DNA from 2 places in the Streptomyces sp. 7N604 genome. Region 2 is predicted to be linked to the other one. Evidence: predicted binding sites of a transcription regulator. Region 2 holds the regulator's gene; the other holds the start of a gene.
The links. Region 2 encodes HspR, which represses chaperone genes until heat shock. Its sites were predicted from a motif close to TTGAGNNNNNNNNNCTCAA; they were not measured.
Positions count from the first base shown of each region.

Region 1: a site for HspR is predicted at 2,546-2,564, ahead of lon (endopeptidase La). Genes of this name have one in related genera too.

Region 1 is NZ_JBQQBX010000024.1:4,277-8,687, reverse strand. Features, by position in the region: gene ACTWP8_RS25305 (HAMP domain-containing sensor histidine kinase) at 1-735, opposite strand, end outside; gene ACTWP8_RS25300 (response regulator transcription factor) at 758-1,507, opposite strand; gene ACTWP8_RS25295 (spermidine synthase) at 1,600-2,310, opposite strand; gene lon (endopeptidase La) at 2,587-4,411, shown strand, end outside.
Region 2 is NZ_JBQQBX010000011.1:196,669-201,079, reverse strand. Features, by position in the region: partial or broken gene ACTWP8_RS14610 (Clp protease N-terminal domain-containing protein) at 1-310, opposite strand, end outside; gene ACTWP8_RS14605 (hypothetical protein) at 525-821, opposite strand; gene ACTWP8_RS14600 (cupin domain-containing protein) at 827-1,195, opposite strand; gene ACTWP8_RS14595 (heat shock protein transcriptional repressor HspR) at 1,334-1,804, opposite strand; gene dnaJ (molecular chaperone DnaJ) at 1,806-2,990, opposite strand; gene grpE (nucleotide exchange factor GrpE) at 3,033-3,755, opposite strand; gene dnaK (molecular chaperone DnaK) at 3,752-4,411, opposite strand, start outside.

The DNA of each region.
Region 1 (4,411 bases), on a different contig from region 2:
CGGCGAGACGTCCAGGTGCAGGTGGATGTCCGCGCGGGCGCCGGCCCCGCCGATGTGGGCGCGGGCCGCGGCCGCCAGGTTGGCCTCCTTCAGGACCCCGGACAGGTACGGCCACACCTCGAAGCGCCTGGTCCGCAGCGGTACGACGCCGTTGTCGAGCCGGGACAGGTCGAGCAGGGTCTCCACCAGGCGGCCCAGCCGCTCGGTCTGCCGCAGCGCCGTCCGCATCGTCTCCGGGTCGGCCTCGGAGACCCCGTCCACGACGTTCTCCAGCACCGCCCGCAGCCCGGCGATCGGCGTCCGCAGCTCGTGCGAGACATTCGCCACCAGCTCCTTGCGGTGCCGGTCGACGGCCTCCAGGTCGGCCGCCATGTGGTTGAAGGTCGCGGCCAGCTCGCCGAGCTCGTCCCGCCGTACGGCCTGGACGCGCCGGCTGTAGTCGCCGTTCGCCATCGCGCGGGCGACGGTCTTCATCTCGTCCAGCGGCGAGGTCAGCCCGTGCGCCACGAACTGGGTGATCAGCATCGTGGCGATGATCGAGAAGATGGTGACGATCCGCAGCTCGGTCGACGTCCGGATGGCGACGAGCACCAGCAGTGTGGTGATAGTCACCGAGACGAGGACCAGGGCGCCCAGCGCGGCCTTGACCGACCGGTACGGGTCGAGCGGGCGCAGCGCCTCCCAGGCCCGGGCCCAGAGGCCGGGCCGCACGGGCTCCGGCGGCCGGTTGTTCATCCGCGGGTCCGCCGTCCGCCGGTCAGGTCGCCGGGGTCGCAGGGGTCTCCAGCGCGTAGCCGACCCCGTGGACCGTACGGATCCGCTCCGCGCCGATCTTGCGGCGCAGCGCCTTGATGTGGCTGTCGACAGTGCGGGTGCCGGAGGCGTCCGCCCAGTCCCACACCTCGGCGAGCAGCTGCTCGCGGGAGAGCACCGCGCGCGGCGTGTTCGCCAGGCACACCAGCAGGTCGAACTCGGTCGGGGTGAGGTGCACGTCCTCGCCGCGCACCCGCACCCGGCGCTGTGCGTGGTCGATCTCCAGCTCGCCGAGGCGCAGGATGCCGCTGCGCGGGGTGGTCGCCGCCTGCGTGGCCCGCTCCACGCGGCGCAGCAACACGTGCACCCGGGCCGCAAGTTCGCGCATGGAGAACGGCTTGGTCATGTAGTCGTCCGCGCCGACACCGAGCCCGACCAGCATGTCGGTCTCGTCGTCGCGCGCGGTGAGCATCAGCACCGGCACCGGCCGCTGCGCCTGTACGCGGCGGCAGACCTCGAGCCCGTCGAAGCCCGGCAGCATCACATCGAGAACCAGCAGGTCGGGCTGCCAGGCCTCGGCGGTGTCGACGGCCGCCGGGCCGTCGCACGCCGTCTGCACCTGGAAGCCCTCGGCGCGCAGCCGCACCGCAATGGCGTCCACTATCGTCTGGTCGTCCTCGACGACCAGAACGCGGCGCTGGGCGCCGGGAGTGGCAGCCGCGCTGCTCGCCACGCCGTTGTGTGTCTGCTCCATCGCCCGCCCCTGCATGTTCCCCGTGTCCTGCCGAGCCTTGCTTACTTACCGTCGCTGCACGGAGCAGCGTACGGGCACGGTGCGTACCTCGGCTACGCAGGAGTCCCCGGCCTTACGGCGAGGTGGACGACATCCGGGACACCTCGGGTGACCTGGACCTCTTCGGTCCTTACGCCAGTGAATCCGGCATTCCGCAACATTTCCTCGAAAGCGGCCGACGGTCTGGCGGACCACACGGCGAGCACCCCGCCCGGCGCGAGACGCTCCCGGCAGGCGGCAAGACCCGCCGGCCCGTACAGGCTGTCGTTGTCCTCGGTGACCGTCCAGTCGGGGCCGTTGTCGATGTCCAGGCACAGCGCGTCATATGCCTCGCGATATGTCTCGCGCGGGGTGCGGACGTGGGCGACCAGGTCAGTGTGGAGGATCGCGGTGCGCGGGTCGGCGAGGGCCTCGGCGGAGATCTGTGCGAGCGGTCCCGCGCGGTGCCAGTCGATGACGGCCTGCTCGCGCTCGACGACGGTGATCCGGCCCCAGCGCGGCTCAGCGGCGGCGCGGGCGAGCGAGAAGCCGACGCCGAGACCGCCGATGAGCAGGGACGGCTCGTCCCGGTCCGCGGGGAGGGCGGCGAGCGCGGCGTCGATGAGCAGCCGCTCCGAGCGCCCGTCGGAGGTGTCCATCAGGAAGCAGCCGTTGGCGATGATCTCGAAGTGCTCGCCGCGCTGCCGCAGCACCACCTCGCCGAACGGGCCCTCGCGGCGGTCGACCGTGACCGGTGCGGCGGGGGCGCTGGGCAGGGGCGGCATGGCGGACGGTCTCCGGAAGGGGCTCGACGGGACTCTGACGCGCCCAGGGTAGTCGTCGCCGTCAGGGCCCCGTCGCCGAGCCGGGGCGCACGATCATGAGGACGGTGACCGTCGCCCACAGGAGGTTGAAGACTCCGGTGAACATGGCCAGCCGGGCGGGCCCACGCCGGGCCGACTCGGTGTCCGATCGCTCACAGCGAACGGCGCCCGGGGAACACCCGGGATCCCCGACGCATTGAGTCATTAACGCTCAACTTGAATGCCGAAGGGGAGATCATGGCTTCCACGTCCGCATCGCTCACCCTGCCCGTTCTGCCGCTCGACGACGAGGTCGTTCTGCCCGGGATGGTGGTGCCCCTCGACCTGTCCGACGCCGAGGTGCGAGCCGCCGTGGAGGCCGCGCAGGCCGCTGCGCGATCCTCCGGGCGCAAGCCACGCGTGCTGCTGGTCCCCCGGATCGACGGGACGTACGCGGCGGTGGGCACGCTCGGGTCGGTCGAGCAGGTCGGCCGGCTCTCCGACGGCGACCCCGGCGCGCTCATCCGCGGTGTGAGCCGGGTGCGCATCGGCGCCGGGACGACGGGGCCCGGGGCCGCGCTCTGGGTGGAGGGCACCCAGATCGACGAGGTGACCCCGGACCCCATGCCGGTCCCGGTCGCCGAGCTGATGAAGGAGTACAAGGCCCTCGCCACCAGCTGGCTGCGCAAGCGCGGCGCCTGGCAGGTCGTGGACCGCGTCCAGCAGATCGACGACCCCGGGCAGCTCGCCGACAACTCCGGCTACTCGCCGTTCCTCAACCCCCAGCAGCGCGTCCAGCTGCTGGAGACCCTCGACCCGGTCGCCCGCCTGAAGCTGGCCACCGGCTGGCTCAGCGACCACCTCGCCGAGCAGGACGTGGCCGAGTCCATCGCCAAGGACGTCCAGGAGGGCGTCGACAAGCAGCAGCGCGAGTTCCTGCTGCGCCGTCAGCTGGAGGCCGTCCGCAAGGAGCTCGCCGAGCTGGGCGGCGACCCCGGGGACGAGTCCGACGACTACCGGGCCCGCGTCGAGGCGGCCGACCTGCCGGAGAAGGTGCGGGAAGCCGCCCTCAAGGAGGTCGACAAGCTGGAGCGGTCCTCCGACCAGAGCCCGGAGGGAAGTTGGATCCGCACCTGGCTCGACACCGTCCTGGAGCTGCCCTGGAACGAGCGGACCGAGGACGCGTACGACATCCCGGGCGCCAAGGCCGTACTCGACGCCGATCACGCCGGTCTCGACGACGTGAAGGAGCGGATCACCGAGTACCTGGCCGTACGGAAGCGGCGCCTGGACCGTGGCCTCGGTGTCGTCGGCGGGCGGCGCGGCGGGGCCGTGCTCGCGCTCGTCGGCCCGCCCGGCGTCGGCAAGACCTCGCTCGGCGAGTCCGTCGCCCGCGCCATGGGCCGGAAGTTCGTCCGGGTCGCGCTCGGCGGCGTGCGCGACGAGGCCGAGATCCGCGGCCACCGGCGCACGTACGTCGGCGCGCTGCCCGGCCGGATCGTCCGCGCCATCAAGGAGGCCGGGTCGATGAACCCGGTCGTCCTCCTCGACGAGATCGACAAGGTGGGCTCCGACTTCCGCGGCGACCCGGCCGCGGCGCTGCTCGAAGTCCTCGACCCGGCCCAGAACCACACCTTCCGGGACCACTACCTGGAGGTGGAACTGGACCTGTCGGACGTGGTCTTCCTGGCGACGGCCAACGTCCTCGAGGCGATACCGGAGGCGCTGCTCGACCGTATGGAGCTCGTGCGGCTCGACGGCTACACCGAGGACGAGAAGGTCGTCATCGCGCGCGACCACCTGCTCCCGCGCCAGCTGGAGCGGGCGGGCCTGGAGCCCGGCGAGGTCGTGCTCGAGGACGGCGCGCTGCGCAGGCTCGCGGGCGAGTACACGCGCGAGGCGGGCGTACGGAACCTGGAGCGGGCCGTCGCCCGGCTGCTCCGCAAGGTCGCGGCCAAGCACGAACTCGGCGAGCAGGAACTGCCGGTGACCATCGGTCCCGACGGCCTGCGCCCCTGGATCGGGCGGCCGCACCACATGCCGGAGTCGGCCCAGGATCCGGAGGAGCGGCGTACGGCGATGC
Region 2 (4,411 bases):
CGCCCAGCTCCTTCGCGCGCTGTGCGGCGTCGGCGGCGACCGCGAGCATGGTGCGGTCGGGCTGGGGGGCGGCGACGGTGGAGCCCTGGGCGCTGGGGAGCGCGCCGAGCAGCCGCTCCGCGCCGGACCGTACGGCCGCCATGTCGGCCTCTACGGCGGCCAGCAGGTCCTGGATGTTCTCGTTGTCCTGGCCTTCCAGCAGGGCGAGCAGCAGGTGCACCGGGGTGATGTCGGGGTTCCCTGCGGACACGGCGCGGCTGCTGGCGGCGCTGATGGCTTCCTGGCTCCTGGTGGTCAGCTCGGCATCCACGGGTGTGCGCTCCTCCTCGTCTGCGTCAGGTCGTCCGGCCGGTTTCCATCCTGCCAGACCTGCCAAACTCAACCTGCAGTAAGTTGAGTCTATCTCACTCAAGGAAGCCGTACAGCGCTACGGATGCAGCCCAGTACCCCCAGCCGGCCGCGTCCTCATCGGGATCGCGGCCGGGCGGGCACTGGGGTGTGTCCGGCCGCAGCCGGCGCCGCGGCTACGTCCGCTCGTCCTCGAGGACCTCCAGGTTGATGAACCGGGGCTCACTGGTGCACAGGCTCCGGAACTGCTCGGCGACGCGCTGCGTCTCCGGCAGGTCGTTGTTCACCATCGCCTGCTCGTACGAGGGGAACTCGACGATGTCGACGTAGTGGGCGGGGTTGTCGCGGTCCTTGGTGTGGACCTCGCGCGTCATCGTCCGCTTGCCTTCCGTGGCGCGCAGCCACTCGTCGAAGACCCGCTCCATCTCGTCCTCGCGCTCCGTTTCGTACTCGATGACCTGTACGAACGTCATGGGGATTACTCGCCTTCCCTCGGCTTTGCGTACTCCGTCGCCGTCTGTCCGGCGAAGTCGTACGCCACGACCGGCTCGTCGCCCACAACCCAGGCGTCGTGCCCGGGCGAGGCGACGAACACGTCGCCGGTTCCGACCTCGGACTCCTGGCCGTCGTCCATGCGGACGCGCATCCGGCCGTGCACGATGAACCCGTTGTGGTGCACCTGGCAGCTCTTCGTCCCGGCGATCGGTGCCACGGACTCCGACCAGCGCCAGCCGGGCTCGAAGGTGGCCACGGCGAAGTCCAGCCCGGTCAGGTGTAGGGCTTCGAGGTGGCCGCGGGGGAAGTCGCGCCGCTCATCCGGCTTGTCTATCGCCTTGACTTCCAGCATGTCCGTACCTCCCTTCAAAGACATACCTCCATCGTGCGACTCGGGGCCTATACGGCACAAAGGGACCGTCGGCCCCAAGGAGGGGCTGACGGTCCCTTTCCGGGCAATCCGGGTCGACCAGGCCTTGCCGGGCTACTCCTACTCCGGCCGCTTCGGGCGCCAGACGACCAGCGCGCTGGTCTGCTGGACGTCCTGATACGGCACCAGGTCGCGGCGGTACGAGGCGTGCACCGCGGCCTCGCGCTGCTGCATCGTCGCCGCCGCGCCCTCCAGTGCCTGCTGGAGCTCGGCCACGCGCGCCTGCAGCGCGGTCACCTGGTTCTCCAGCTCGATGATGCGCTTGATGCCGGCGAGGTTGATGCCCTCGTCCTGGGACAGCTGCTGCACCTGCCGGAGCAGCTCGATGTCCCGGGCCGAGTAGCGGCGGCCGCGCCCCGCCGTACGGTCCGGCGAGACCAGGCCGAGACGGTCGTACTGCCGCAGGGTCTGCGGATGCAGACCCGACAGCTGGGCCGCCACCGAGATGACGTAGACGGGCGAGTCGTCGGTGAGCTCGTAGGGGTTCCGGCTCCTGCCGCCCCTGCCTCCTGGCATTCCTCGGCCGTCCATCTCATGCTCCCTTCGCGGCCTGGAACAGCTCCGCCCGCGGGTCGTGACCCGCGGTGGCCTCGGCGAACGCCTCCAGGGCTTCCTTCGCCTTCTCGCCGAGGTCCTTGGGAACGGCCACCTCGACGGTGACCAGCAGGTCGCCGCGGGTGCCGTCCTTGCGCACCGCGCCCTTGCCGCGGGCGCGCATCGTCCGCCCGTTCGGCGTGCCGGGCGGCAGCCTGAGCGTCACCGGCGGCCCACCGAGGGTGGGTACCTTGATCTCGCCGCCGAGCGCCGCCTCCGGATACGTGACGGGCACGGTGACGGTGAGGTTGTCGCCCCTGCGCCCGAACACCGGGTGCGGGTCGACGTTCACGACCACGTACAGATCGCCGTTGGGGCCGCCGCGCTCGCCCGGCGCGCCCTTGCCGCGCAGCCGGATCCGCTGGCCGTCCGCGACGCCCGCCGGGATCCGGACCTGCATGGTGCGGGAGCTGGTGGCCCGCCCGCTGCCCTTGCAGACCTCGCACGGGTCCTGGGCGATCAGCCCGCGGCCCTTGCACTCCACGCAGGGGTCGGTGAGCGAGAAGCCGCCACCGCCGCCGCGCGAGACCTGGCCGGTGCCCACGCAGGTCGGGCACACCCGAGGCGTACCGTTTTTGTCGCCGGTGCCCGAGCAGGCCTTGCACGCCGCCGAGCTGGACATCCGCAGCGGGACCGTGGCCCCGTCCACCGCCTCGGTGAAGCTCAGCGTGACCTCGGACTCGATGTCCTGGCCGCGCCGCGGCTGGGTACGGGTCCCGGGACCGCCGCGGTTGAACAGCCCGCCGAAGACGTCACCGAGACCGCCGCCGAAGCCGCCCGCGCCGCCTGCCCCGCCCTGGGGAGTGCCCCCGAAGAGGTCGCCCAGGTCGAAGTTGAAGCCGCCGGGGCCGCCCGCGCCGGGGCCGGGGCGGAAGCCGCCGTTCCCGAACAGCGCGCGCGCCTCGTCGTACTCCTTGCGGCGCTTGGGGTCGGCCAGCACGTCATTGGCCTCGGAGATCTCCTTGAAGCGCTCCTCGGCCCTGGCGTCGCCCTTGTTGGCGTCCGGATGGTACTCGCGGGCGAGCTTCCGGTACGCCTTCTTGATCTCCGCCTCGGTTGCGTCCTTGGGGACGCCGAGGACCTTGTAGAGGTCCTTTTCCAGCAAGTCCCTGCTCAGGCTCATCCCCGACGTCCCTCCTCTCCCGCTCTCACACCAGCTGCTGCGTCAGCCCTCGTCCGGGCCACCGCTCTCCTCGTCCGGCGCCCGGTCGTCACCTTCCGCACCACCGGCCGCACCGCCCTTGGGCTGCGCGCCGGGCTGCGGCTCGGCGACCGCGACCCGCGCGGGGCGGATCGTCCGTTCGCCGATGCGATACCCCGGCTGCAGGATGGACACGCACGTGGTCTCCGTGACGTCCGGCGCATAACTGTGCATCAGCGCCTCATGGACCAGCGGGTCGAAGGGCTCGCCCTCCTTGCCGAACTGCTGGAGGCCCATCTTGGCGGCGATGGTCTCCAGCGACTCGGCGACGGACTTGAACCCGCCGACCAGCTCACCGTGTTCCCGCGCGCGTCCGATGTCGTCGAGCACCGGAAGCAGTTCGGTCAGGAGGTTCGCGATGGCGATCTCCTTGACCGTGATCCGGTCCCGCTCGACCCGGCGGCGGTAGTTCTGGTACTCGGCCTGGAGCCGCTGGAGGTCGGCCGTACGCTCGTTCAGCGCCGTGCGCACCTGGTCCAGCTGTGCCTGCAGGCCCACTGTCTGCAGCTCGTCCCCGGCCCGGCCCGCCGGGCCCGCCTGCTCGGCGGACCCGTTGGCCTTCGCTGCCTCGTCCGGACCCTGGCGGCCCGGACCCTGGGCAGGCGAGGTGGGCCCCTCCTCGCCGAAGGGGGGCGAGGAGGGAGGGACGTCGGGCCGCTCTTCGAAGCCCGGGGTCTCCTCCGTCACGCGGCACCATCCTTCGGCTTCTCGTCGTCCACGATCTCGGCGTCCACCACGTCGTCCTCGGGCTTCGCGCCGTCAGGACCCGCGGCGCCCGCACCGGCCCCGGCCGCGCCCGCGCCCTCGGCCTGGGCGTTGGCGTACATCGCCTGGCCCAGCTTCTGGCTGACGGCGGCGACCTTCTCGGTCGCGGTGCGGATCTCGGCGGTGTCGTCGCCCTTGAGCTTCTCCTTCAGCTCGCCGACGGCCTCCTCGACCTCGGTCTTCACGTCGCCCGGGACCTTGTCCTCATTGTCCTTGAGGAACTTCTCGGTCTGGTAGACGAGCTGCTCGGCCTGGTTGCGGGTCTCGGCGGCCTCGCGGCGCTTGTGGTCCTCCTCCGCGTACTGCTCGGCCTCGCGCATCATGCGGTCGATGTCGTCCTTCGGCAGCGCGGAGCCGCCGGTGACGGTCATCTTCTGCTCCTTGCCCGTGCCGAGGTCCTTCGCGGCCACGTGCATGATGCCGTTGGCGTCGATGTCGAAGGTGACCTCGATCTGCGGGACACCGCGCGGGGCGGGCGGCAGGCCGGTCAGCTCGAACATCCCGAGCTTCTTGTTGTACGCCGCGATCTCCCGCTCGCCCTGGTAGACCTGGATCTGCACGGACGGCTGGTTGTCCTC